DNA from 4 places in the Lysinibacillus phoenicis genome. Region 2 is predicted to be linked to each of the others. Evidence: a T-box and tRNA genes for the amino acid it is inferred to sense, from the RefSeq annotation. Region 2 holds a T-box; the other regions hold tRNA genes.
The links. The T-box of region 2 lies ahead of alaS (alanine--tRNA ligase). A T-box ahead of a tRNA ligase gene usually reads a tRNA of that ligase, here a tRNA-Ala.
Positions count from the first base shown of each region.

Region 1: it encodes a tRNA-Ala, which carries the amino acid that the T-box ahead of alaS (alanine--tRNA ligase) is inferred to sense. The anticodon was not compared.
Region 3: it encodes a tRNA-Ala, which carries the amino acid that the T-box ahead of alaS (alanine--tRNA ligase) is inferred to sense. The anticodon was not compared.
Region 4: it encodes a tRNA-Ala, which carries the amino acid that the T-box ahead of alaS (alanine--tRNA ligase) is inferred to sense. The anticodon was not compared.

Region 1 is NZ_JBDFMP010000002.1:2,545,387-2,552,329, forward strand. It holds gene ABC382_RS14095 (CynX/NimT family MFS transporter) at 1-839, shown strand, start outside; gene ABC382_RS14100 (TraB/GumN family protein) at 891-1,421, opposite strand; gene ABC382_RS14105 (nitric oxide synthase oxygenase) at 1,495-2,541, opposite strand; tRNA gene ABC382_RS14110 (tRNA-Glu) at 2,831-2,902, opposite strand; tRNA gene ABC382_RS14115 (tRNA-Asn) at 2,904-2,980, opposite strand; tRNA gene ABC382_RS14120 (tRNA-Ile) at 2,988-3,061, opposite strand; tRNA gene ABC382_RS14125 (tRNA-Gly) at 3,066-3,139, opposite strand; tRNA gene ABC382_RS14130 (tRNA-Phe) at 3,146-3,221, opposite strand; tRNA gene ABC382_RS14135 (tRNA-Ser) at 3,226-3,318, opposite strand; tRNA gene ABC382_RS14140 (tRNA-Ala) at 3,332-3,407, opposite strand; tRNA gene ABC382_RS14145 (tRNA-Pro) at 3,422-3,498, opposite strand; tRNA gene ABC382_RS14150 (tRNA-Arg) at 3,513-3,589, opposite strand; tRNA gene ABC382_RS14155 (tRNA-Lys) at 3,607-3,679, opposite strand; tRNA gene ABC382_RS14160 (tRNA-Gln) at 3,694-3,768, opposite strand; tRNA gene ABC382_RS14165 (tRNA-His) at 3,778-3,853, opposite strand; tRNA gene ABC382_RS14170 (tRNA-Trp) at 3,901-3,974, opposite strand; tRNA gene ABC382_RS14175 (tRNA-Tyr) at 3,979-4,062, opposite strand; tRNA gene ABC382_RS14180 (tRNA-Thr) at 4,070-4,145, opposite strand; tRNA gene ABC382_RS14185 (tRNA-Asp) at 4,154-4,229, opposite strand; tRNA gene ABC382_RS14190 (tRNA-Val) at 4,233-4,308, opposite strand; rRNA gene rrf (5S ribosomal RNA) at 4,320-4,435, opposite strand; rRNA gene ABC382_RS14200 (23S ribosomal RNA) at 4,500-6,943, opposite strand, start outside.
Region 2 is NZ_JBDFMP010000002.1:4,331,877-4,338,819, reverse strand. It holds gene ABC382_RS23255 (DUF1292 domain-containing protein) at 1-89, opposite strand, end outside; gene ruvX (Holliday junction resolvase RuvX) at 108-524, opposite strand; gene ABC382_RS23245 (IreB family regulatory phosphoprotein) at 527-793, opposite strand; gene alaS (alanine--tRNA ligase) at 882-3,542, opposite strand; T-box leader at 3,658-3,873, opposite strand; gene ABC382_RS23235 (magnesium transporter CorA family protein) at 3,942-4,907, opposite strand; M-box (ykoK) riboswitch at 5,154-5,319, opposite strand; gene hpaB (4-hydroxyphenylacetate 3-monooxygenase, oxygenase component) at 5,376-6,809, opposite strand.
Region 3 is NZ_JBDFMP010000002.1:3,896,394-3,903,336, forward strand. It holds gene nadB (L-aspartate oxidase) at 1-802, opposite strand, end outside; gene ABC382_RS20975 (cysteine desulfurase family protein) at 894-1,988, shown strand; rRNA gene rrf (5S ribosomal RNA) at 2,251-2,366, shown strand; tRNA gene ABC382_RS20985 (tRNA-Val) at 2,377-2,452, shown strand; tRNA gene ABC382_RS20990 (tRNA-Thr) at 2,456-2,531, shown strand; tRNA gene ABC382_RS20995 (tRNA-Lys) at 2,539-2,614, shown strand; tRNA gene ABC382_RS21000 (tRNA-Leu) at 2,632-2,716, shown strand; tRNA gene ABC382_RS21005 (tRNA-Gly) at 2,753-2,827, shown strand; tRNA gene ABC382_RS21010 (tRNA-Leu) at 2,833-2,921, shown strand; tRNA gene ABC382_RS21015 (tRNA-Arg) at 2,930-3,006, shown strand; tRNA gene ABC382_RS21020 (tRNA-Pro) at 3,017-3,093, shown strand; tRNA gene ABC382_RS21025 (tRNA-Ala) at 3,108-3,183, shown strand; tRNA gene ABC382_RS21030 (tRNA-Met) at 3,210-3,283, shown strand; tRNA gene ABC382_RS21035 (tRNA-Ile) at 3,291-3,367, shown strand; tRNA gene ABC382_RS21040 (tRNA-Ser) at 3,383-3,475, shown strand; tRNA gene ABC382_RS21045 (tRNA-Met) at 3,529-3,603, shown strand; tRNA gene ABC382_RS21050 (tRNA-Asp) at 3,607-3,682, shown strand; tRNA gene ABC382_RS21055 (tRNA-Phe) at 3,741-3,816, shown strand; tRNA gene ABC382_RS21060 (tRNA-Gly) at 3,822-3,895, shown strand; tRNA gene ABC382_RS21065 (tRNA-Ile) at 3,897-3,973, shown strand; tRNA gene ABC382_RS21070 (tRNA-Asn) at 3,978-4,054, shown strand; tRNA gene ABC382_RS21075 (tRNA-Ser) at 4,065-4,155, shown strand; tRNA gene ABC382_RS21080 (tRNA-Glu) at 4,158-4,229, shown strand; gene ABC382_RS21085 (ABC transporter ATP-binding protein) at 4,362-5,159, opposite strand; gene ABC382_RS21090 (FecCD family ABC transporter permease) at 5,175-6,230, opposite strand; gene ABC382_RS21095 (FecCD family ABC transporter permease) at 6,227-6,943, opposite strand, start outside.
Region 4 is NZ_JBDFMP010000002.1:3,887,729-3,894,671, reverse strand. It holds gene nadA (quinolinate synthase NadA) at 1-970, shown strand, start outside; gene ABC382_RS20955 (VOC family protein) at 1,179-1,595, shown strand; tRNA gene ABC382_RS20950 (tRNA-Glu) at 1,658-1,729, opposite strand; tRNA gene ABC382_RS20945 (tRNA-Ser) at 1,732-1,822, opposite strand; tRNA gene ABC382_RS20940 (tRNA-Asn) at 1,833-1,909, opposite strand; tRNA gene ABC382_RS20935 (tRNA-Ile) at 1,914-1,990, opposite strand; tRNA gene ABC382_RS20930 (tRNA-Gly) at 1,992-2,065, opposite strand; tRNA gene ABC382_RS20925 (tRNA-Phe) at 2,071-2,146, opposite strand; tRNA gene ABC382_RS20920 (tRNA-Asp) at 2,205-2,280, opposite strand; tRNA gene ABC382_RS20915 (tRNA-Met) at 2,284-2,358, opposite strand; tRNA gene ABC382_RS20910 (tRNA-Ser) at 2,412-2,504, opposite strand; tRNA gene ABC382_RS20905 (tRNA-Ile) at 2,520-2,596, opposite strand; tRNA gene ABC382_RS20900 (tRNA-Met) at 2,604-2,677, opposite strand; tRNA gene ABC382_RS20895 (tRNA-Ala) at 2,704-2,779, opposite strand; tRNA gene ABC382_RS20890 (tRNA-Pro) at 2,794-2,870, opposite strand; tRNA gene ABC382_RS20885 (tRNA-Arg) at 2,881-2,957, opposite strand; tRNA gene ABC382_RS20880 (tRNA-Leu) at 2,966-3,054, opposite strand; tRNA gene ABC382_RS20875 (tRNA-Gly) at 3,060-3,134, opposite strand; tRNA gene ABC382_RS20870 (tRNA-Leu) at 3,171-3,255, opposite strand; tRNA gene ABC382_RS20865 (tRNA-Lys) at 3,273-3,348, opposite strand; tRNA gene ABC382_RS20860 (tRNA-Thr) at 3,356-3,431, opposite strand; tRNA gene ABC382_RS20855 (tRNA-Val) at 3,435-3,510, opposite strand; rRNA gene rrf (5S ribosomal RNA) at 3,521-3,636, opposite strand; rRNA gene ABC382_RS20845 (23S ribosomal RNA) at 3,798-6,725, opposite strand.

The sequences.
Region 1 (6,943 bases), 1.8 Mb from region 2:
TATCTTTTGGAAATGTACTCATTCCAGGATTACTAAAATTGAAATTTCCATACCATGTAGGCTTACTGATGGCCTTCTTCACCATGTCCATGAATTTAACTGCTGGCCTTGGCGCAGGTATTAGCTATCCAATAGCTAATTCATCATTAGGCTGGCAAGGGGCTTTGGCCATTGCTCTTGTACTTGTTGTCGTTACGATTTTAATTTGGATACCTCAATTAAAATCAAATAAACCTGAACCAACTACCTCATCTAAAAAGTCAGGTCCACCACTATGGAAATCACCTGTTACGTGGGCCGTCACAGGCGCAATGGGTTTACAGTCTTTATTATTCTACACGACTGCAGCTTGGATTCCAGAAATCTATATTGCCCAAGGATTAGCTCCTGATAAGGCTGGCTGGATGTTTTCTATTATGCAATTCTCTCAAGTTCCAATGGCATTAGCTGTGCCTATTATTGCTAGTAAAATGACTTCACAGCGACCTCTTGTACTGATGTTTACGTCGTTCTATTTAGTAGGCTTTGTTGGTGTTGTAATGGAATGGACAAGCCTTGGAGTACTTTGGATGGTCCTTCTAGGATTAGCAGGTGGTTCTTCATTCGCATTAGCCATGATGTTTTTCACCCTTCGCACCCGTACTGCCTTTGAAGCAGCAGATTTATCAGGCTTTGCACAATCTTTAGGGTATTTATTTGCCGCAATTGGTCCTATTCTTTTTGGCTACTTGCATGATTTATTCGGTGGCTGGGATATTGCTGGCTGGCTTTTTGTAGTTGTGGCAATGGTACTTTTCTTCTGCTCAATGAGAGCTTCTAAAGATGAATATGTCCATTAAATTGGAGCAGATGGGAAATGGCATATGTTTCTCATCTGCTTTTTTATCAACCTATTTATTCAGCTGCTCTAATAACCTTAGCAGTTCCGCAAGACGGTCTGCTGCTTCGTTATTGTGCACTGTAATAGCCGTTAAACTAGGGATAGCCTCTTGTAAGAGTAGATAGCTGAAATAATAATAGCTTAAAAATGCTGTCTGCTCATAGCCCGTCGGCGTTTCTCTTTCCCACTCTTGATCGTCATCCTCTTCATTTTCTGTCCATAAGTAGTTTCTATCTAGCAGCTTCTGCATGGGTTGAACAGTTTGTGTTGGCTCTAAATAATCCACAGTAATCGCCTGAGCAACGGCTAAATAAAGTTCAATTTCTTGTAAGGAGACATCCTCCCTATCTTGGCTACCCAGCTTTTTTAAAAGGATTAACAAAACCCATGGTGTCACCTGCCAAAGTGTACCTTGATGTTCAATTAACTCAGCTAGTTGTCGGTAATTTTCCTCTTCAATCAGCTGCGGAATGGCTGCACCTCTTCCATAAGGTGTGGTCAATTGTTGCCACGGGATATCTGGAATTTGCTGCTCCAACATAGTGGATCACCCTCTTCTTAAAATACAATTAATTGATAAATTTACTGATAGGAAATTGAAGAGTCTTCTATTGTTAATAGCATGGTTTTTGATAAAAATAATTTGGTGTATGATAGACATTTACATAGGGCTTATGGAAAATATGCGTTGTTGCAGGTGAAAGCGGTGGAATTAACCATGTCCAGTTGCCTGTAACTTCCCGTTCAGCCGATAGCTCTGCTTCCTCAAATAATTTAAACTGCTGAGCCGCTGTATGATGATCGACAATGCTTACCCCATCTTCTTTAAAGGAATGGAGAACTGCTATATTAAGCTCCACTAATGCACGATCACGCCAAAGAGAAGCTTGTTTGGTTGTATCAAGATTAAAAATCTCAGCAATAGCTGGTAGCATATTATAGCGGTCATGATCAGCTAAATTACGTGCTCCAATTTCTGTCCCCATATACCAACCATTAAAAGGAGCAGCTTGGTAATCAATGCCTGCCATTCGAAAACGCATACTCGAGATAATGGGTACAGCATACCATTTCATCTCTAATTTTTCTATTTCAGCTTCCTCTGGATGGCGGATTGGCACCTCTAAAATATATTCTGCTGGAATTGTAAACAGCCTTGGAGCTCGCCCATCTACTTGTATAACAAGTGGTAACACATCAAAAGCTGTTCTCTCACTTTTCCAGCCTAGCGTTTCACATACTTGTGTAAACGCAACAGAATGAGAATCACCTATAACACCTAATTCCGTTTCATAGCCCGCATAACGGATAAGTTGGTGATTCCAAATCCGTACTCGATCTGAGGCAAACACGGTTATTGTAGGGCGGATTTTCCCACTATTTGTTGCATACTCGATATGCTCTAGTAATTTTCGAAAAATATCCTCTTCGTCTAAAAGATCTCGTGCGTCTACTACATGCAATGACTGCCAAAACAAGCGTCCAATACATTTGTTACTATTACGCCATGCGACACGTGCTCCAAAAACTAGTTCCTCTGTTGTGGGGTAATATTCACCTTCACTCTTAATCTCTTGCAATCTATTCTCTAACCAAAGATCTGATTTATTTTGTTCTTTCTGATATTGACTTAAGAATTGCTCTATCTCCTGTATACTCATATCGATTCCTCCACTTATCCTCATATTAGAGCAACGATACGGCAAGCACCATGAAAATAGCTGTTGAAAAAACATACATATTGCATATATGAAATAGTTTGTTCAAATTTATTAGTGGGTGAAACATGTGATTGATAAATGGAACAGGACCTTGAAATGAGCTAAAGCATTTATACTGTCCTATGTTCACCATAAAAAAGCTACAGAACCTTTTAATGGTTTTATAGTCTTGGTTGAACATCTACATATAGAAAAAAGCATGTAACACACATCTGTGCTACATGCTTGATGACCCGTACGGGATTCGAACCCGTGTTACCGCCGTGAAAGGGCGGTGTCTTAACCACTTGACCAACGGGCCGTGGCTCCGAAGGCAGGACTCGAACCTGCGACAACCTGATTAACAGTCAGGTGCTACTACCAACTGAGCTACTTCGGAATAATGATGGGCCTAAATGGACTCGAACCATCGACCTCACGCTTATCAGGCGTGCGCTCTAACCAGCTGAGCTATAGGCCCATTTTGGAGCGGGTGATGAGAATCGAACTCACGACATCAGCTTGGAAGGCTGAGGTTTTACCATTAAACTACACCCGCAAATAATGGTGGGTCAGGACGGAATCGAACCGCCGACACTTAGAGCTTCAATCTAATGCTCTACCAACTGAGCTACTGACCCGAAATGGAGGAGGTAGAGGGATTCGAACCCCCGCGCGGTGTTACCCGCCTGTCGGTTTTCAAGACCGATCCCTTCAGCCAGACTTGGGTATACCTCCAAAAATATTGAAATGGTGGAGCCTAGCGGGATCGAACCGCTGACCTCCTGCGTGCAAGGCAGGCGCTCTCCCAGCTGAGCTAAGGCCCCATTTAAATAAAAGATGGTCGGAATGACAGGATTCGAACCTACGACCCCTTGGTCCCAAACCAAGTGCTCTACCAAGCTGAGCTACATTCCGTAAAATACATTTATTGGCGCGCCCGACAGGAGTCGAACCCATAACCTTCTGATCCGTAGTCAGACGCTCTATCCAATTGAGCTACGGGCGCTTAGTAAATAAAAATGATGAGCCATGAAGGACTCGAACCTTCGACCCTCTGATTAAAAGTCAGATGCTCTACCAACTGAGCTAATGGCTCGTTAAAGAAAAAAATGGCTGGGGTACTAGGATTCGAACCTAGGCATGACGGAATCAAAATCCGTTGCCTTACCGCTTGGCTATACCCCAATGTTGAAATGGGGCGACTGATGGGAATCGAACCCACGAATGTCGGAACCACAATCCGATGCGTTAACCACTTCGCCACAATCGCCACTATATAAATCATAACAGCTGTATATGAACGAGTACCTCAATACCTGGCAGGGGCAGTAGGAATCGAACCCACACCAAAGGTTTTGGAGACCTCTATTCTACCGTTGAACTATGCCCCTAAAATGGTGGAGGGGGACGGATTCGAACCGCCGAACCCTAAGGAGCGGATTTACAGTCCGCCGCGTTTAGCCACTTCGCTACCCCTCCAAGGGAATGGTGCCGGCGATAGGAGTCGAACCCACGACCTACTGATTACAAGTCAGTTGCTCTACCAACTGAGCTACACCGGCAAAAATAATGGCGGTCCCGACCGGGATCGAACCGGCGATCTCCTGCGTGACAGGCAGGCATGTTAACCGCTACACCACGGGACCATATGGTGGAGGATGACGGGCTCGAACCGCCGACCCCCTGCTTGTAAGGCAGGTGCTCTCCCAGCTGAGCTAATCCTCCACAAAAAATAAGCGAAGCGACGTCCTACTCTCACAGGGGGAAGCCCCCAACTACCATCGGCGCTAAAGAGCTTAACTTCCGTGTTCGGTATGGGAACGGGTGTGGCCTCTTTGCCATCATCACTTCACTTATTCAGTTGAAAGGTTATTCTTTCAAAACTAGATAAACGTACATTGAATGCTTCAAACAATTTGGTTAAGTCCTCGATCGATTAGTATTCGTCAGCTCCATGTGTCACCACACTTCCACCTCGAACCTATCTACCTCATCGTCTTTGAGGGATCTTACTTACTTGCGTAATGGGAAATCTCATCTTGAGGGGGGCTTCATGCTTAGATGCTTTCAGCACTTATCCCGTCCACACATAGCTACCCAGCGATGCCTTTGGCAAGACAACTGGTACACCAGCGGTGTGTCCATCCCGGTCCTCTCGTACTAAGGACAGCTCCTCTCAAATTTCCTACGCCCACGACGGATAGGGACCGAACTGTCTCACGACGTTCTGAACCCAGCTCGCGTACCGCTTTAATGGGCGAACAGCCCAACCCTTGGGACCGACTACAGCCCCAGGATGCGATGAGCCGACATCGAGGTGCCAAACCTCCCCGTCGATGTGGACTCTTGGGGGAGATAAGCCTGTTATCCCCGGGGTAGCTTTTATCCGTTGAGCGATGGCCCTTCCATGCGGAACCACCGGATCACTAAGCCCGTCTTTCGACCCTGCTCGACTTGTAGGTCTCGCAGTCAAGCTCCCTTGTGCCTTTACACTCTACGAATGATTTCCAACCATTCTGAGGGAACCTTTGGGCGCCTCCGTTACCTTTTAGGAGGCGACCGCCCCAGTCAAACTGTCCGCCTGACACTGTCTCCTGCCCCGCTAAGGGGCATGGGTTAGAATTTCAATACAACCAGGGTAGTATCCCACCGACGCCTCCTTCGAAGCTGGCGCTCCGAGATCTCTGGCTCCTACCTATCCTGTACAAGTTGTACCAAAATTCAATATCAGGCTACAGTAAAGCTCCACGGGGTCTTTCCGTCCTGTCGCGGGTAACCTGCATCTTCACAGGTACTATAATTTCACCGAGTCTCTCGTTGAGACAGTGCCCAGATCGTTACGCCTTTCGTGCGGGTCGGAACTTACCCGACAAGGAATTTCGCTACCTTAGGACCGTTATAGTTACGGCCGCCGTTTACTGGGGCTTCAATTCGCAGCTTCGCTTGCGCTAACCACTCCTCTTAACCTTCCAGCACCGGGCAGGCGTCAGCCCCTATACGTCACCTTACGGTTTTGCAGAGACCTGTGTTTTTGCTAAACAGTCGCCTGGGCCTATTCACTGCGGCTCTCATGCGCTTGCACGCTCAAGAGCACCCCTTCTCCCGAAGTTACGGGGTCATTTTGCCGAGTTCCTTAACGAGAGTTCTCTCGCACACCTTAGGATTCTCTCCTCGACTACCTGTGTCGGTTTGCGGTACGGGCACCTCTCACCTCGATAGAGGCTTTTCTTGGCAGTGTGAAATCAGGAACTTCGTCCATACGGACTCGCCATCACAGCTCAACGTTACAGTGTGCGGATTTGCCTACACACACGCCTTACTGCTTGGACGCGCATAACCAACAGCGCGCTTACCCTATCCTACTGCGTCCCCCCATTTCTCAAACGGTGAGGAGGTGGTACAGGAATATCAACCTGTTGTCCATCGCCTACGCCTGTCGGCCTCGGCTTAGGTCCCGACTAACCCTGAGCGGACGAGCCTTCCTCAGGAAACCTTAGTCATACGGTGGACGGGATTCTCACCCGTCTTTCGCTACTCATACCGGCATTCTCACTTCTAAGCGCTCCACCAGTCCTTCCGGTCTGACTTCAACGCACTTAGAACGCTCTCCTACCACTGACATCGTAGATGTCAATCCACAGCTTCGGTGAATCGTTTAGCCCCGATACATTTTCGGCGCAGCGTCACTCGACCAGTGAGCTATTACGCACTCTTTAAATGATGGCTGCTTCTAAGCCAACATCCTGGTTGTCTGTGCAACGCCACATCCTTTTCCACTTAACGATTACTTTGGGACCTTAGCTGGTGGTCTGGGCTGTTTCCCTTTTGACTACGGATCTTATCACTCGCAGTCTGACTCCCGTGTATAAATATCTGGCATTCGGAGTTTGTCTGAATTCGGTAAACCGGGATGGCCCCCTAGTCCAAACAGTGCTCTACCTCCAGTATTCTCATCACGAGGCTAGCCCTAAAGCTATTTCGGAGAGAACCAGCTATCTCCAAGTTCGATTGGAATTTCTCCGCTACCCACACCTCATCCCCGCACTTTTCAACGTGCGTGGGTTCGGGCCTCCAGTAAGTGTTACCTTACCTTCACCCTGGACATGGGTAGATCACCTGGTTTCGGGTCTACGACCACGTACTATTTCGCCCTATTCAGACTCGCTTTCGCTGCGGCTCCGCCTTCTAAAGCTTAACCTCGCACGTAATCGTAACTCGCCGGTTCATTCTACAAAAGGCACGCTATCACCCATTAACGGGCTCTAACTACTTGTAGGCACACGGTTTCAGGATCTCTTTCACTCCCCTTCCGGGGTGCTTTTCACCTTTCCCTCACGGTACTGGTTCACTATCGGTCACT
Region 2 (6,943 bases):
ACTTCACAAAGCTGCTCATTTCCGTTCTCGTCAATCACTGTAATGTGTTGAACGTGTAATTCTTCTTCATGGTTATGCTCTTGTGCCATGTATTGTCACCTCATCAATTAATTTTTGCTATCTAAGTAGCCTTGTAAAATCATCACTGCTGCCATTTTATCAATGACCTGCTTACGCTTTTTGCGACTCACGTCCGCCTCGATTAACATACGTTCAGCAGCCATCGTTGTTAGACGTTCATCCCATAATTTGACCGGTAGTGAGAAATGTTCTTCTAATAGCTTTTTATAGTTCTCAGAAGCCTCCCCGCGCGGTCCAACCGTATTATTCATGTTTTTCGGAAAACCTACAACAAATTCTGTTATAGTGTATTCCTTTACTAGCTCGGCGATACGTTCAATGCCGAACTCACCATTCGCTTCATCAATTTTTACGGTTTCAATACCTTGGGCGGTCCAACCGAGTGCATCACTTACAGCAACGCCTACGGTTTTTGACCCAACGTCTAATCCCATAATTCTCATTTCTAGTCCTCGTTATTCTTTTTGATATAAAATTTAACAAGCTCTTCTAGAATTTCGTCACGCTCAAGCTTGCGAATTAAATTACGAGCATCCTGATGGCGAGGAATATACGCCGGATCACCAGAAAGTAAGTAACCAACAATCTGATTGATAGGATTATATCCCTTTTCCTCTAATGAAGAATGTACTTTCAACATTACCTGCTTGACTTCCTGTTCCATTGATTCTTCTGGAAAATTAAATTTCATCGTTTGATCAAATGAACTCATGACCAGCACCTCGCTTTCAGAAATAAGGAGATGTGCAAACAAGCTCATCTCCAATTTCTCTTTATTATAACATGTTTTGGTGAATTAATTAAATGGATTTAACATAATCATACACAGAAAGTAGTGCTTCATCAAGTTTTGAAGCATCTTTTGCACCTGCCATCGCCATATCTGGACGACCGCCACCTTTACCACCACATGCTTCTGCGACCATTTTCACAATATTCCCCGCATGGTAATTGCCACCAACTAATTCTTTGGAAACACCTGCACATAGCATTACTTTTTCGCCATCAACAGCCCCTAGTACGATAACTGCTTTTGGCATTTTCGCTTTCAGGTCATCCATCATTTGACGCAGTTGATTGTTATCCTTCGCTTCTACTTTTGTAGATAGAACCGTCACATCTCCAATTGTCTGTGCTGCATCAACAATAGCTCCTGCTTGAGCATTAGCGATTTTTTGCGATAAAGCTTCATTTTCACGTTGTAATTCTTTATAGTCAGCTTGTAATGCCTGAACTTTCGTTACGATATCTTTAGGGTTTGCTTTTAATAATGCAGCTGCTTCATTTAATAGAGCCTCTTCTTCTTTAACCGCTTCATAAGCAACTTTACCTGTAACAGCTTCAATACGGCGAGTCCCTGCACCAATACCACCTTCTGAAACAATTTTGAAGAAGCCGATTTCAGAAGAACGTTTTACATGAATACCACCACATAGCTCAATAGAATAATCTCCGATTGAAACTACACGAACAACATCACCATATTTTTCACCGAACAATGCCATTGCACCCATTGCTTTCGCTTCATCTATAGCTTTTTCTTCAATAATGACCTCTATATCATCCCACACTTTTTCATTTACAATACGTTCGATTTGTTGTAACTCTTCTTTTGTAACTTGACCAAAGTGTGAGAAGTCAAAACGTAAACGGTCAGGACCTACATAAGAACCAGCTTGGTTAACATGGTCGCCTAACACATCTTTTAATGCACGTTGCATAATATGTGTTGCTGTATGGTTTTTAATAATTAAATTACGGTCATCACGATTTACTACTGCTTGCACTGCATCTTCTACATGCATTTCACCAGATTCAACTACTACAGTATGAAGCGGTTGCCCATTTGGTGCTTTTTGAACATCTTTAACTACAGCAGTAAAGCTATCATTTGAAATTGTACCGCTGTCGGCAATTTGACCGCCCATTTCAGCATAGAAAGGTGTTTTTGCTAAAATGACTAATGCTTCTTGACCTTCTGAAGCTACTTTGGAAACTTGGCCATTGACGATCATTGCAGCAATTTCAGTATTAGCTGTTAACGTATCATAGCCAACAAATTCACTTGCAACTGTTAAGTTTGCTAATACCTCATTTTGTACTTGCATGGAATCAACATCTTGACGTGCTGCACGAGCGCGCTCACGTTGCTCTTCCATCGCCGCCTCGAAGCCATCATGATCTACTTTCATGCCTACTTCCTCTGCGTATTCCTCTGTTAATTCGATAGGGAAGCCATAAGTATCATATAAACGGAAAGCATCTGCACCTGGAATATAATCATGGCCTGCTGCTTTTTGTGATTCAACTACTTCATTAAAGATAGCAAGACCTCCATCTAATGTTTCATGGAAACGAAGTTCTTCATTTTTAATAACGCGTTGAATAAATTCACATTTTTCCGTTACCTCTGGATAGAAGTCTTCCATAATTTTACCCACAGTTGGCACTAATTCAAACATAAATGGTTTTTCAATACCAATTTGTTTTGCATAACGAACAGCACGACGTAATAAGCGACGAAGTACATAGCCACGGCCTTCGTTTGAAGGAAGTGCTCCATCACCAATTGCGAATGCTACTGTACGAATATGGTCTGCAATCACTTTAAATGGTGTATTAATATCTTCCTCTGAGCCGAAAATTTCATTTAAGTCTACTTCGGACGGACGTTTATATTGACGGTTAGCAAATTCCTCGATTTTTTCAATAATTGGCATAAATAAATCTGTATCAAAGTTCGTTGGTACATTTTGAACAACGGATACAATACGCTCTAAGCCCATACCTGTATCAATATTTTGTTTTGGTAGTGGCGTGTAAGTGCCATCAGGATTATGGTTAAATTGAGAAAACACAAGGTTCCAAATTTCAAGATAACGTTCATTCTCCCCACCTGGGTACATCTCAGGGTCATTTTCATCTGAGCCGTATTCTACGCCACGATCATAAAAAATCTCTGAGTTCGGACCAGATGGACCTTCTCCGATATCCCAGAAGTTCCCTTCTAAACGAATTAAACGTTCTTCTGGAATACCAATTTCTTGATGCCACACATCATAAGCTTCTTGATCTTCAGGGTGAATTGTAATCGATAATAATTCTGGATCAAAGCCCATCCACTTCTTATCTGTTAAAAACTCCCATGCATAATGAATAGCCTCTTTTTTGAAGTAGTCACCAATAGAGAAGTTTCCAAGCATTTCAAAGAACGTATGGTGACGAGCCGTTTTCCCAACATTCTCAATATCATTTGTACGTATTGATTTTTGTGCGTTTGTAATACGTGGATTATCAGGAATGACACGACCATCAAAATACGGTTTAAGTGTCGCAACACCAGAGTTAATCCAAAGTAATGATGGATCATTTATTGGCACAAGAGGTGCTGATGGCTCATGATGATGCCCCTTTTCTTTAAAAAATTCCAAATACATTCGGCGAATATCTACTGCTTTCATTGGATAAATTCCTCCTATTTTTTATATTGTAAAATCACGATATGAATCCTGCAATCTACATGAATTACACCTTTAAGGTTCTACCGAAGAAAATAAAAAAAGCCCTCATCCCCAAAAAAGGGACGAGGACTTGTCATTTGTCTCGCGGTACCACCCTAGTTGTAAGTAAACGCTCTTACTTACCTCTTTAGCACTTGTAACGTCAGTGAACGGCAGGGATTAGCTGCACTCTGGAGTAGCTTTCGGCATTTGCTGTTGTGAGGATTTTTTCAGCCTAGAAATCCCTTTCTTTTCACACACAAATACGTACTGTCTCCATCATCGTTTTTACTTTTTCTATCGAAAATTATAAAAAAAAATTATTGTGCTGTCAATTAGTACTAGTATAACAAACGATAGCTATGCAATCATTTTTTTGAAATAGACCCACATGCCCCATGTAAATAACACTAAGAAGGCACTGATCGTAATTGTTGTAATCGGCGAGTCTTGATAAGGTAAAGGTACATTCATACCAAAAAAGCTAGTAATCACAGAAAGTGGTAACATAATTGTCGAGATCACCGTTAATAAGTTTAGTTTTTCAATAGATTTCCCACTAATAATTGAAAAATACGTATCTAGCGTACTGTTGACTAAATCACGATAGGTCTCCGTAGAATCAACAAGACGTTCTAAATGGTCATTTAAATCTTTATAGAATGGAATATTATCTTCTTGAATGTCAAATTTCCATTGACCATTCATAGTTGAAAAAATTCTTCTTTGCGGCATAATAGCTTGGCGAATTAAAATAATGTTCCGCTTCAGCGCAAGAAATTCCTCGGTAACGACTTTTGGTTGATAATCATAAATTTCTTCTTCCAGTTCATCAATGCGTGCTCGGATGCGCTCTAATACCGGAAAATACTCATCTGTAATTCCATCAATAATCGTATGCAGTAAAAAATCAGTGCCTTTTTCCATATACGTTGAACTATTGAAGCAAACCTTTTCCATATGACCAAGCCATTGTAATTTCTGTTTATGAACAGTGACTACATAATTTGGCCCCATAAAAATATTTAACTCAACAGTTGTAATTTCATTGTTACTTTTTTCATTGTAGATAGGCGCATGGAAAACAAAAAATTTATAATCACCATAGTTATCCATTTTAGGACGTGATCCTTCATGTAAGCAATCTTCCACTGCTAGTGGATGAAAGCCAAAGACATCTGCTATATTATTTAATTCATTATATTGATAAGCATATAAATCCACCCATAATAAATCTCCGTTAGGAATAGGAAGTTGTATATCAAGCATATTGAAATCATGTTGCACTGTCTTACTATTGCTTTCATAATAGTGAATTTTAATCATTATACTTCACCTCGTGTTTTGTTATGAGAAAGTAACAAAAGGTAATCAAACTTACCTTTTGTCTGCGTCGGTGATCAGAAATTGACGACTTTTTAATTGTTGCTGTTTACCTAAATAGTACTTATTCGGCTCAGGACTACTATCCATTTCTCATCACCTTCCTTTCATAACAAAAACACGCCTTCTACGAATGAAGGCGTGTTGAATACACATATCAAAAAATAGCAATAAAAAACATTGCATGCTTGTTACCTTCAAACGTTGAGTTTTAGCACTATGCGGCATAGGATTATGTCCAGCTACGTTAAAAAACACCTTATTTCGATGATTTCTGTTGACCCATTGGCGTCTCTCGACATTTTTGGGTAGTAGCGTATCTCCAGCATAGGAGCCTCACCTAACGAAGGGAGTTTATTCTTTTATTCCTACAAATCATAGCGGATACAATCACAACTGTCAAACAATTAATCAATCACTCTTCAAGAAATCTTCCACTCTCTGAACGAAATGCTCCCGATGATAAGACTGATAGAGCAGGCTAGTTAAACGTACAGGGTCACCAAAGAAAAAGCGTTCATAAAGTGTTTGTCTTGTGCCAAAACTACTCATCGTTAAATCCCAAGCCAAACGGAACTTTTTTACTCGCTCTTCGCCTGTATCTCGGATTGATTGTAAGTAGTGATCAAGATCACCGTCATCTGTTGCAAATGCTTTTGCACTTGGTATAGACATTAAACCGCTTGCCCCAAGTAGCTGGACAATATCTGTGAAGGTTGGATACACTTTCGGGAAAATTTGAATCGCGACCTGTAGCGTGGATAGGTCAGGTCGTATAAAGCCAAACAAATCTCTCTGTGCCTCTATTTCTGATTTTAATTGTAATGCTTTCATCGTTTCTAAAGCCACAATGACATCCACCACTTTTTGATGTACATGTTGGTATTCTCCAATATTAATTGTATCCACAATTGATTGTATGACCCCTAGGATAAACTCCGTCTTGGCAATTTGACGAGACAGTACTTGATGCAAGCCATAGGCCTGGAATCCACTCACATTCATAAATTGATTAGCAACGTCGACATTTTCATAGTAAAAAACACGATCCCATGGGACAACTACATCATCAAATACAACGATCGCATCCATTTCTTCAAAACGAGCACTCAAAGGGTGATCAAAAGTAGAATGTCCGCCTACAAAAGATTGTCGACATAAAAACTTTAAGCCCTTCGTATTACTCGGTATAGAAAAGCCGAAACCTTTTCCTTCATCATAGCCATTTGTAGATAAAACGAGCAATTCATCTGTTATACCACCCTGTGTTGCTAATAATCTTGCCCCTTTAATGACTAAACCTTCACTTGTCTTCTCGGTAATTTTTGCCGCAATCGTAATATCTTCATTTTCATGGTAGTAGCGCTGACGATTCACTTGTGGTTCGATAAAGGTATGTGTCATCGTTATATCATTTTCACGAGCATACTCATAAAACTTTAGTAAATGCTCAGGAAAACAGTTTGGTTTATCTTTTAAAAAATCTGATGCAGAAGCTAGGGCCATTAACGTCGTATTCATATAATCAGGACTTCTTCCTAAAAAACCGTTAGATGCTAAGGCCCATTCCCTTGCAGCTTGGCGTCTTTTCACAAGATCTTCTGGGGTCAAAACCTGAAGAAATGACATGCCGACTCTCTCTTTACTAGTTGGCGATTCGTATGTCATTTTTTCAAGAAGTGCCCTTTGATGTTGTATATCAAAAAGTTTCGCTTGACTTTGCATAACCCCTTTAAAGGCAGGATGTTCTGACACCTTTCCTGTCACAACTTCTCCATCAATCGAAATATACGTTTTCAAAGCATCAATGCGCTCAATATACTGCTGCCCTGTCATTATTGCCATACTGTCACCCCTATACATTTCCTATGTTTTTGTACTTATCTAGTATATGAAATGTCCAAAAATTAGGTGACGACACAGCTAAGTAGAAAAAACCCGATTAGATACTGTCAGTCTAATCGGGTACATGTTCTTAT
Region 3 (6,943 bases), 440 kb from region 2:
CTTGTGGATGTAAGCCTTTCATAATAGGTTTACACTGTGCATCTACAAAGGTACCGCCTGCTCCTCGTACAGCTTCGGAGATTAAACCTTTTGCCTTATTTTCACACCATAGTAAACTTGGATGAAACTGCATAAATTCCATATCACTGATCGCAGCGCCTGCACGAAATGCTAAAGCAATACCATCTCCTGTATTGTTTGGATAATTGGATGTGCTTGAATAAAGTGCACCTGCACCTCCTGTGGCTAAAATAACATGATGAGCCAAATAGCGTTTAATCCCTTTTTCGCCTTTAGTGAGTACACCTATACAATCACCATCTGTATTCAGTAAAAGCTCATAAGCCATTTCATAAGAATTGACCTTTGTTTTGGGTGAAAGTTTATGAAGCAAATAATCTATGAAAATTTGACCAGTTCGATCACCACCTGCATGTAAAATACGATGATGACTATGTGCCCCCTCTAGTCCTAGAACAGGTTTTCCATCGAGGTGACGATCAATTGGGAGACCAGTTTTTAAATAGTTCTGCATAATTTTAGTGCCGTCTTCTATAAGTGTTTCCACATTTCTTTTTTCATGATGATATTCTCCAGCTTTCAATGTATCAGCAATATGATGTTTAATATGATCTTCTTTGCTTGTAACGGCTGCTATACCACCTTGTGCACGATAAGAGCTACTCATATAAACAGAAGATTTTGTAACAATTTGTATTTGATAATGTTCTTCGAGTAGTAAAGCAGCCTGAAGTGCCGCAATACCACTGCCGATGATAAGGACGTCTGTCTTTACATCCATAGTTATACCTTCTTTACAGTTGTCTTGACACCTATCTTTACATAAAATAAAAAAGAAAACAAGACCCGATGAATTAGAGAGGAAGAAGATGATGATTTATATGGATTATGCTGCAACGTCACCTATGACGAAGGAAGCTCTTGATGCCTATATAGGGGTAGCGCAGCGTTATTATGGAAACAGTTCAAGTCTTCATGATCTAGGAGGACAAGCGCATTATTTCGTGCAACAGTCAAGAGAAGTTGTAGCGCAAGCTCTAGGCGTAACTAGCGATGGTATTATTTTCACTGGGAGCGGAACAGAAGGAAATATTATGGCCATCTTGTCATTAGCGCTAGCCTCTAAAAAAGGGAAGCATATTATTTCATCTCAAGCTGAGCATACGTCAGTGCACGCAGCTTTGAATACACTTGAGAAAATGGGGTATGAAGTGACAAAATTGCCGTTACAGAAGGATGGTTGTATTGATTTGCAGGAACTTCAAAAAACAATACGATTGGACACGGCTTTGATTACCATTCAACATGTTAATTCAGAGATTGGCTCCATTCAGCCTCTGAAGAAAATAATAGAGCTGGCAGGAGAATCAGGTGTTTACTGTCATATTGATTGTGTTCAGTCATTTGGAAAATTAGCTATACCAAAAGGAATAGATGCTATTACAATTTCGGCTCATAAAATAGGTGGGCCAAAGGGGTGTGGTGCGGTTTATCTAAATCCCTCCATCCGCGTGCAAGCATTAACACCAGGTGTGACACATGAAAGAGGGTTAAGAGGAGGTACATTAGATACGCCTGCAATTGTGGCCTTTGCAGCTGCAATTGAAAACTATCAATATGAATTACAACATTATGTGATGTTAAGAGGAGTTTTAAAAAGTAAACTGCCTGAAACATGCAAGCTAATAGAATGTAAGCAGCAATTACCTAATATTTGTGGTGTAATGATGGATAGAGTAGAGGGCCAATATGTTCTTTTAAAGCTGAACGAGTCGGGAATCTGTATCTCTACAGGTAGCGCATGTGATATTCATAGTGAATCTGGAACGAAGGCTATTTTATCGATGGGTTTTTCTTTGGAAGCAGCACGCCAATTTTTTAGAATCTCTTTTGGCCCTTCGACAACAATTGAAGAGATTACAAGATTAACAATAGAGCTTTCAACCATTTCATTAGATAACAAGTGAGGGAAATTATAAGACCTTCACTTGTTTTATTATAGATTTTAGGCTATAAAACATATCAAGAAAAATAATTGTTTTCTTTTGAAACAACAATTGATATAATATTTTGCAGGGCAATATTTTCTCTTACTTAACAAAAATATCTTTAAAAAGTAATAATTTCTTTTTTTTATAAAAAAGTATTGCACAATGTTAAAAAACGTTATACAATAATTCTTGTCTTGAAGGACAGGTAAACAACTTCAAAACAAGATACATAAAATAGTCTAGTGATGATGGCAAAGAGGTCACACCCGTTCCCATACCGAACACGGAAGTTAAGCTCTTTAGCGCCGATGGTAGTTGGGGGCTTCCCCCTGTGAGAGTAGGACGTCGCTAGGCATAATACCCAGGAGGATTAGCTCAGCTGGGAGAGCACCTGCCTTACAAGCAGGGGGTCGGCGGTTCGAGCCCGTCATCCTCCACCATATGCCGGTTTAGCTCAGCAGGTAGAGCAACTGACTTGTAATCAGTAGGTCGTGGGTTCGATTCCTATAGCCGGCACCATTTTTTCGAGCCATTAGCTCAGTTGGTAGAGCATCTGACTTTTAATCAGAGGGTCGAAGGTTCGAGTCCTTCATGGCTCACCATTTTGAAATAATAATAAGCGGGTGTGGCGGAATTGGCAGACGCACTAGACTTAGGATCTAGCGCCGCAAGGCGTGGGGGTTCGACTCCCTTCACCCGCACCATTATTTTCATTGCCAGATAAAAAAACTTATGCACATGCGGAAGTAGTTCAGTGGTAGAACACCACCTTGCCAAGGTGGGGGTCGCGAGTTCGAACCTCGTCTTCCGCTCCAAATGTGCCGGGGTGGCGGAACTGGCAGACGCACAGGACTTAAAATCCTGCGGTAGGTGACTACCGTACCGGTTCGATTCCGGTCCTCGGCACCATTTATTATGCGCCCGTAGCTCAATTGGATAGAGCGTCTGACTACGGATCAGAAGGTTATGGGTTCGACTCCTGTCGGGCGCGCCAAAAGAACGAACGGGAAGTAGCTCAGCTTGGTAGAGCACTTGGTTTGGGACCAAGGGGTCGCAGGTTCGAATCCTGTCTTCCCGACCATTTCCTAAAATTATGGGGCCTTAGCTCAGCTGGGAGAGCGCCTGCCTTGCACGCAGGAGGTCAGCGGTTCGATCCCGCTAGGCTCCACCATAGTAAATAACCAGTATAAAGATCCTGGCGGCGTAGCTCAGCTGGCTAGAGCGTACGGTTCATACCCGTAAGGTCGGGGGTTCGATCCCCTCTGCCGCCATCTTAAAGGACCTTTAGCTCAGTTGGTTAGAGCAGACGGCTCATAACCGTCCGGTCGCAGGTTCGAGTCCTGCAAGGTCCACCATTTATATAGTGTAACGGAGGTATACCCAAGTCTGGCTGAAGGGATCGGTCTTGAAAACCGACAGGCGGGTAACACCGCGCGGGGGTTCGAATCCCTCTACCTCCTCCAGTTTTAAATTTTTATAAATGGTGCTTTAAAAACTCGAAACAGAATATCATTATCGCGGGGTGGAGCAGTGGTAGCTCGTCGGGCTCATAACCCGAAGGTCGTTGGTTCAAATCCGGCCCCCGCAACCAAAAGGTCCCGTGGTGTAGCGGTTAACATGCCTGCCTGTCACGCAGGAGATCGCCGGTTCGATCCCGGTCGGGACCGCCATTATTATAATGAAAAACATGAGAAGCAAAAGAGTGAGCAAGCTTAGCATGGACGAAATGGGTCAGTAGCTCAGTTGGTAGAGCATTAGATTGAAGCTCTAAGTGTCGGCGGTTCGATTCCGTCCTGACCCACCATTTATGCGGGTGTAGTTTAATGGTAAAACCTCAGCCTTCCAAGCTGATGTCGTGGGTTCGATTCCCATCACCCGCTCCAAGGGCCTATAGCTCAGCTGGTTAGAGCGCACGCCTGATAAGCGTGAGGTCGATGGTTCGAGTCCATTTAGGCCCACCATTATTCCGAAGTAGCTCAGTTGGTAGTAGCACCTGACTGTTAATCAGGTTGTCGCAGGTTCGAGTCCTGCCTTCGGAGCCATTTTTTATTTGGGGAAGTACTCAAGAGGCTGAAGAGGCGCCCCTGCTAAGGGTGTAGGTCGGGTAACCGGCGCGAGGGTTCAAATCCCTCCTTCTCCGCCATTGGCCCGTTGGTCAAGTGGTTAAGACACCGCCCTTTCACGGCGGTAACACGGGTTCGAATCCCGTACGGGTCATACTAAGTGCAGTAGATGAATTTCATCTACTGCACTTTTTAATTTTAGTCATAGATTTATAATATAGCTACCATAAATTAAAGCCTACACAGGATAGTTTAATCTGTGTAGGCTTTTAATTTTACTAAGAAGCTATGAAATTCTACGTCCTTTTCCATATGGAATGCATAGAGGTGTACCAAATATTGGATCTGTCGTCATTTGGCAATCAAGGTCAAACACATGACTAACTAAATCAGTTGTCATAATTTCTTCTGGTTTACCTTGACGATAGACACCACGATCACGGACAGTAATAATATGATCGGCATAGCGACATGCGAGATTAATATCATGTAATACCATAATAATCGTTCGCTTTTGCTGTTGGTTTAACTCGTACAATAAATCTAAAACTTCTATCTGATGAGTTAAATCTAAGTATGTCGTAGGCTCGTCCAAAAGAATAATATCCGTATCTTGAGCAAGCGTCATAGCAATCCAAGCACGTTGACGTTGTCCTCCTGATAGCTCATCCACTGGTCTATCTTGTAAATGCTCTGTGCCTGTTGCTCTTAAGGCATTTAATACGATTTCTTCATCCTTTTCCGTCCACTGTTGACGCCAGCTTTGGTAAGGATAGCGACCTTGCTTCACAAGCTGTAGGACAGTTAGGCCTTCTGGTGCAACAGGGGATTGGGGAAGAATCGAAAGATTTCTAGCCACCTGCTTTGTTGATAATTTAAAAATATCCTCTCCATCTAATAGAACGGAACCTTTTTTAGGTTTTAATAATCGAGCGATGGAGCGTAGGAGTGTGGATTTACCACAGCCATTCGCTCCAATTAATACAGTAATTTCATTCAAAGGGATAGATAAATTGAGATCTTCGATAATATTGGAATCACCATAACTTAATGTAAGGGATTTGGTTAATAACGATTCAGTCATGTAGTATAGACTCCTTTATTTATTAGGATTTCTAAATAGTAAATAGATAAAATAGGGAGCACCAATGGCAGCGGTAAAGACACCAGCGGGTACTTCTAACGGGCTAAAAGCAGTACGACCAATAATATCTGCTATCATCACAAGCAATGCTCCGATTGCTGCAGATGCTGGAATAAGTACACCGAATGATGAACCAACAATGCGTCGTGCAATATGAGGTGCCATTAATCCTACAAACCCAATGGCGCCAGCAAATGCTATAGCACTCGCTACTAGACTGGAACATAATAGGATTAAGTAAAGGCGTGTTTTTTGAACAGATTGCCCAAGGCTTGACGCTGTATCATCACCTAGTTCTTGAACATTTAACTGTCGTGTAATAAAGAATGTAATAAGTAGTAGAACGATGATCAATGGTACAACGATTTGTACTTGATCCCAATCTGCACTTTTGACACTACCCGTAATCCATTTATTCGCTTCACTTGCTTGATAAATTGGCCCGATAATCATTAACATGGTAGTAATAGCTTGCATAAAAGCTGACACGCTAATACCGATTAAGACAAGACGATTTGGTGTGACACCATCTTTCCAAGCAAATAGATAGACAATACATCCGACAACAGTAGCTCCTATAAAGCCTGCTAATGGTAACCATTCTATACTAACTGTTAAAGAGTGATTAGAATCACTGAAAATAGCTAAGAATCCAACAACTGCTGCACCACCACCAGCTGATATCCCGATAATATCAGGTGAGGCAAGTGGATTTTTTACGATTCCTTGTAAAATGGCACCTGCTACGGCTAACGCCATTCCAGCAAAGGCAGCAATGAAAATCCGAGGCATTCGGAAATCAATAATGATTAGCTGATCAAAATCTGACCCGTAACCAAGAAAAGCTTGTAAAACCTTTAATGGATTGATGAAAGAATCACCAAATGATGCACTAAAAAAGAAAACAGCAACTGCTAGTAGACTAATCACCATTAATTTTTTTGCAGCTTGTACATCTAATAAGAAAGAAAATTTTTGTTGAAGTAAACGAATTGTTTTTACATGTTTCATTTATTTTTTCCACCTTTTCGCGCAAGGTAAATAAAGAATGGTGTGCCAATCATAGCCGTCATAACTCCTACTGGAACTTCTTGGGGCATAATAATATAACGAGCCGCAACATCAGCCAGCAATAAAAGAATCCCTCCAAGTAACGCAGCCATAGGAATAAGCCATCGATGATCAGTGCCGACAAACTTTCGCGCAAAATGGGGAACGACAATGCCAATAAAACCAATGGGACCAGCAATCGCAACAGCGCCACCTGCTAAAAAAATAACGATAAGTCCTACTAAGATTTTCATCAGCCCTAATCGTAATCCTAATCCTCTTGCTACATCATCGCCAAGAGCAAGAATATTCATTTTGGAAGAAATAATGAGTGCTGCTATCCATCCGATTACTAAATAAGGAAGAACAGAAAGTAGAATTTCAAGTTTTCTACCTTGTACAGAGCCAGCTAACCAAAACAATACTTGATCGAGTTCAGCTTCATTAGTAGCGAGTAAACCTTGTGTAAATGAAGCAAAAAGTGCACTAATGGCAGCCCCTGCTAAAGTGATTTTCACGGGAGTAACAGCATCCCTACCTGAAAAACTAATCGCATAAACGGATAAAGCAGCGATTGCTGCACCTAGAAATGCGATCCATGCAAAAGATTGCAGGCTGGAAATATGGAAAAAAATCATGGCAAAGACAACAGCAAAGCCTGCACCTGCATTGAT
Region 4 (6,943 bases), 440 kb from region 2:
CCATTATCAAAAAGATGAGGTTATTCAATTTGCTGATGCAACTGGTGATTCTCTACAACTAGCTCAATTATCTGCCGCTAATAAGGAGGCTGAACATATCGTATTTTGTGGTGTACATTTTATGGCAGAAACGGCAGACATGCTGACAATGAAACAGCAACATGTCTATTTACCAGATATGCGTGCAGGCTGTTCGATGGCTGATATGGCGAATATTTATCAAACAGAACAAGCATGGCCAATCCTTCAACAGCTCTTTGGCGATACGATTATTCCTCTAACTTATGTCAATTCAACCGCGGCCATTAAAGCCTTTACGGGACGACATGGTGGTGCCTGTGTTACATCATCGAATGCAAGGGAGCTTGTTCAATGGGCATTTACACAAAAACAGCGTATTTTCTTTTTACCCGATCAACATTTAGGGAGAAATACCGCCTATGATTTAGGTATTCCCCTTGAAAATATGGCCGTTTGGAATCCTCATAAAAATATGCTCGAAACTAAGGAATCACTTGAAAACATCCAGGTTATTCTGTGGAAGGGTCATTGTTCTGTGCATGAGGGGTTTACAGTTCAACATACGGAAGTCATTCGCAAAGAACATCCCACAATGAGGATTATTGTTCATCCAGAATGTAGTCGTGAAGTTGTTGCAGCAGCTGATGATGCCGGCTCGACAAAATACATTATTGATACAATCAATCGAGCACCAAGCGGATCTGCATGGGCCATTGGAACAGAAATGAACCTTGTCAATCGTATCATTAAGCAACATCCAGATAAACATATTATTTCGCTAAATGAAAATTTTTGTCCTTGTCTAACTATGAACCGAATAGACCTTCCACATTTACTATGGAGTCTTGAAAGTATTGAACAGGGACAACCTCATAATCGTATACAAGTAGATGAACATACTACCGCTGAAGCACTTAGCTCACTTGAAAGAATGCTTGTACGGGGGTAACAAGAAGAATTTTAAAAGCAGACATGTTGTTGTATCAATATTTCTGCTTTTTTTGTAAAGTTAAGGAGTTATGAAAAACGTCGTTCATTTTTTGATATGACTTATACTTTTTCATTAAGGATGTTGGGAATTAAATGAAATCCATTTACTTGTAGAAATTGACATGGATTTATTTTCTATGATACTGTCGATTTGGAGGTGATAATCAATGGCTTTTCAATCGAAAAATATATTTATCAATTTACCAGTAAAAGATCTTAACAAATCAATCAACTTTTTTAAAGACTTAGGTTTTGAATTCAATCAACAATTTAGTGATGAAACAACAGCTTCAATGATTATTAGCGAAAATATCTTTGCATTAATAATGGTAGAAGAACGATTCAAAGGATTTACAAAGAAGGAGATTGCAGATACAGCTACTTCTGCAGAGGCGATATTATGTCTTTCCGCTGAAAACCGAGAACAAGTAGATCAATTAGTAAATAAAGCACTAGCCTCTGGTGGTAAACCTTACAGTAAACCACAAGATCACGGATTTATGTACGGCTGGGGATTCCAAGATGTAGATGGGCATATTTGGGAAGTAGTATATATGGATGAAAGCGCACTAAATAATGAGTAATTATATATCTATCTAAATATAAAAAAAACAGTAGCTGCAAATGCAGTTACTGTTTTTTAGTATGACCCGTACGGGATTCGAACCCGTGTTACCGCCGTGAAAGGGCGGTGTCTTAACCACTTGACCAACGGGCCAATGGCGGAGAAGGAGGGATTTGAACCCTCGCGCCGGTTACCCGACCTACACCCTTAGCAGGGGCGCCTCTTCAGCCTCTTGAGTACTTCCCCAAATAAAAAATGGCTCCGAAGGCAGGACTCGAACCTGCGACAACCTGATTAACAGTCAGGTGCTACTACCAACTGAGCTACTTCGGAATAATGGTGGGCCTAAATGGACTCGAACCATCGACCTCACGCTTATCAGGCGTGCGCTCTAACCAGCTGAGCTATAGGCCCTTGGAGCGGGTGATGGGAATCGAACCCACGACATCAGCTTGGAAGGCTGAGGTTTTACCATTAAACTACACCCGCATAAATGGTGGGTCAGGACGGAATCGAACCGCCGACACTTAGAGCTTCAATCTAATGCTCTACCAACTGAGCTACTGACCCATTTCGTCCATGCTAAGCTTGCTCACTCTTTTGCTTCTCATGTTTTTCATTATAATAATGGCGGTCCCGACCGGGATCGAACCGGCGATCTCCTGCGTGACAGGCAGGCATGTTAACCGCTACACCACGGGACCTTTTGGTTGCGGGGGCCGGATTTGAACCAACGACCTTCGGGTTATGAGCCCGACGAGCTACCACTGCTCCACCCCGCGATAATGATATTCTGTTTCGAGTTTTTAAAGCACCATTTATAAAAATTTAAAACTGGAGGAGGTAGAGGGATTCGAACCCCCGCGCGGTGTTACCCGCCTGTCGGTTTTCAAGACCGATCCCTTCAGCCAGACTTGGGTATACCTCCGTTACACTATATAAATGGTGGACCTTGCAGGACTCGAACCTGCGACCGGACGGTTATGAGCCGTCTGCTCTAACCAACTGAGCTAAAGGTCCTTTAAGATGGCGGCAGAGGGGATCGAACCCCCGACCTTACGGGTATGAACCGTACGCTCTAGCCAGCTGAGCTACGCCGCCAGGATCTTTATACTGGTTATTTACTATGGTGGAGCCTAGCGGGATCGAACCGCTGACCTCCTGCGTGCAAGGCAGGCGCTCTCCCAGCTGAGCTAAGGCCCCATAATTTTAGGAAATGGTCGGGAAGACAGGATTCGAACCTGCGACCCCTTGGTCCCAAACCAAGTGCTCTACCAAGCTGAGCTACTTCCCGTTCGTTCTTTTGGCGCGCCCGACAGGAGTCGAACCCATAACCTTCTGATCCGTAGTCAGACGCTCTATCCAATTGAGCTACGGGCGCATAATAAATGGTGCCGAGGACCGGAATCGAACCGGTACGGTAGTCACCTACCGCAGGATTTTAAGTCCTGTGCGTCTGCCAGTTCCGCCACCCCGGCACATTTGGAGCGGAAGACGAGGTTCGAACTCGCGACCCCCACCTTGGCAAGGTGGTGTTCTACCACTGAACTACTTCCGCATGTGCATAAGTTTTTTTATCTGGCAATGAAAATAATGGTGCGGGTGAAGGGAGTCGAACCCCCACGCCTTGCGGCGCTAGATCCTAAGTCTAGTGCGTCTGCCAATTCCGCCACACCCGCTTATTATTATTTCAAAATGGTGAGCCATGAAGGACTCGAACCTTCGACCCTCTGATTAAAAGTCAGATGCTCTACCAACTGAGCTAATGGCTCGAAAAAATGGTGCCGGCTATAGGAATCGAACCCACGACCTACTGATTACAAGTCAGTTGCTCTACCTGCTGAGCTAAACCGGCATATGGTGGAGGATGACGGGCTCGAACCGCCGACCCCCTGCTTGTAAGGCAGGTGCTCTCCCAGCTGAGCTAATCCTCCTGGGTATTATGCCTAGCGACGTCCTACTCTCACAGGGGGAAGCCCCCAACTACCATCGGCGCTAAAGAGCTTAACTTCCGTGTTCGGTATGGGAACGGGTGTGACCTCTTTGCCATCATCACTAGACTTGCACGTAGATGTGCTGTCTTCTGCATTACAATAAGGATATAGCATTCTTAGCAGAAGTTCCTATATGTTAAGCTTCAAAATACAGTATGTATAAAAGCTCTTATGAAAGAGTTGTTCTTTCAAAACTGGATAAACGTACATTGACTGCTTCAAACAATTTGGTTAAGTCCTCGATCGATTAGTATTCGTCAGCTCCATGTGTCACCACACTTCCACCTCGAACCTATCTACCTCATCGTCTTTGAGGGATCTTACTTACTTGCGTAATGGGAAATCTCATCTTGAGGGGGGCTTCATGCTTAGATGCTTTCAGCACTTATCCCGTCCACACATAGCTACCCAGCGATGCCTTTGGCAAGACAACTGGTACACCAGCGGTGTGTCCATCCCGGTCCTCTCGTACTAAGGACAGCTCCTCTCAAATTTCCTACGCCCACGACGGATAGGGACCGAACTGTCTCACGACGTTCTGAACCCAGCTCGCGTACCGCTTTAATGGGCGAACAGCCCAACCCTTGGGACCGACTACAGCCCCAGGATGCGATGAGCCGACATCGAGGTGCCAAACCTCCCCGTCGATGTGGACTCTTGGGGGAGATAAGCCTGTTATCCCCGGGGTAGCTTTTATCCGTTGAGCGATGGCCCTTCCATGCGGAACCACCGGATCACTAAGCCCGTCTTTCGACCCTGCTCGACTTGTAGGTCTCGCAGTCAAGCTCCCTTGTGCCTTTACACTCTACGAATGATTTCCAACCATTCTGAGGGAACCTTTGGGCGCCTCCGTTACCTTTTAGGAGGCGACCGCCCCAGTCAAACTGTCCGCCTGACACTGTCTCCTGCCCCGCTAAGGGGCATGGGTTAGAATTTCAATACAACCAGGGTAGTATCCCACCGACGCCTCCTTCGAAGCTGGCGCTCCGAGATCTCTGGCTCCTACCTATCCTGTACAAGTTGTACCAAAATTCAATATCAGGCTACAGTAAAGCTCCACGGGGTCTTTCCGTCCTGTCGCGGGTAACCTGCATCTTCACAGGTACTATAATTTCACCGAGTCTCTCGTTGAGACAGTGCCCAGATCGTTACGCCTTTCGTGCGGGTCGGAACTTACCCGACAAGGAATTTCGCTACCTTAGGACCGTTATAGTTACGGCCGCCGTTTACTGGGGCTTCAATTCGCAGCTTCGCTTGCGCTAACCACTCCTCTTAACCTTCCAGCACCGGGCAGGCGTCAGCCCCTATACGTCACCTTACGGTTTTGCAGAGACCTGTGTTTTTGCTAAACAGTCGCCTGGGCCTATTCACTGCGGCTCTCATGCGCTTGCACGCTCAAGAGCACCCCTTCTCCCGAAGTTACGGGGTCATTTTGCCGAGTTCCTTAACGAGAGTTCTCTCGCACACCTTAGGATTCTCTCCTCGACTACCTGTGTCGGTTTGCGGTACGGGCACCTCTCACCTCGATAGAGGCTTTTCTTGGCAGTGTGAAATCAGGAACTTCGTCCATACGGACTCGCCATCACAGCTCAACGTTACAGTGTGCGGATTTGCCTACACACACGCCTTACTGCTTGGACGCGCATAACCAACAGCGCGCTTACCCTATCCTACTGCGTCCCCCCATTTCTCAAACGGTGAGGAGGTGGTACAGGAATATCAACCTGTTGTCCATCGCCTACGCCTGTCGGCCTCGGCTTAGGTCCCGACTAACCCTGAGCGGACGAGCCTTCCTCAGGAAACCTTAGTCATACGGTGGACGGGATTCTCACCCGTCTTTCGCTACTCATACCGGCATTCTCACTTCTAAGCGCTCCACCAGTCCTTCCGGTCTGACTTCAACGCACTTAGAACGCTCTCCTACCACTGACATCGTAGATGTCAATCCACAGCTTCGGTGAATCGTTTAGCCCCGATACATTTTCGGCGCAGCGTCACTCGACCAGTGAGCTATTACGCACTCTTTAAATGATGGCTGCTTCTAAGCCAACATCCTGGTTGTCTGTGCAACGCCACATCCTTTTCCACTTAACGATTACTTTGGGACCTTAGCTGGTGGTCTGGGCTGTTTCCCTTTTGACTACGGATCTTATCACTCGCAGTCTGACTCCCGTGTATAAATATCTGGCATTCGGAGTTTGTCTGAATTCGGTAAACCGGGATGGCCCCCTAGTCCAAACAGTGCTCTACCTCCAGTATTCTCATCACGAGGCTAGCCCTAAAGCTATTTCGGAGAGAACCAGCTATCTCCAAGTTCGATTGGAATTTCTCCGCTACCCACACCTCATCCCCGCACTTTTCAACGTGCGTGGGTTCGGGCCTCCAGTAAGTGTTACCTTACCTTCACCCTGGACATGGGTAGATCACCTGGTTTCGGGTCTACGACCACGTACTATTTCGCCCTATTCAGACTCGCTTTCGCTGCGGCTCCGCCTTCTAAAGCTTAACCTTGCACGTAATCGTAACTCGCCGGTTCATTCTACAAAAGGCACGCTATCACCCATTAACGGGCTCTAACTACTTGTAGGCACACGGTTTCAGGATCTCTTTCACTCCCCTTCCGGGGTGCTTTTCACCTTTCCCTCACGGTACTGGTTCACTATCGGTCACTAGGTAGTATTTAGCCTTGGGAGATGGTCCTCCCGGATTCCGACGGAATTTCACGTGTTCCGCCGTACTCAGGATCCACTCAGGAGAGAACGAACTTTCGACTACAGGGCTTTTACCTGCTCTGGCGGACCTTTCCAAGTCGCTTCATCTAACTCGCTCTTTTGTAACTCCGTATAGAGTGTCCTACAACCCCAAGAGGCAAGCCTCTTGGTTTGGGCTCTTCCCGTTTCGCTCGCCGCTACTCAGGGAATCGATTTTTCTTTCTCTTCCTCCAGGTACTTAGATGTTTCAGTTCCCTGGGTCTGCCTTCAAGACGCTATGTATTCACGTCAAGATACTACGCGATTAAACGTAGTGGGTTCCCCCATTCGGAAATCTCCGGATCAAAGCTCACTTACAGCTCCCCGAAGCATATCGGTGTTAGTGCCGTCCTTCTTCGGCTCCTAGTGCCAAGGCATTCGCCGTGCGCCCTTAATAACTTAACCTACAGCTTTCAATACACATCGCATTTCGTTGTCAGCTTCACTCGTTCAATCAGTCACGTACTGAAGTACGCTCCTTCATTCACTCGATTGCTTCCTAGAACTGCTCGTGTCTTGAAACCTTACTAATGTTATTAAGCCTATAAAAAACTTAAAAAATAAATGTGTTTGTTACAATTTCAATGTCGTTTTATCCAGTTTTCAAAGAACAAGTTTTGAAG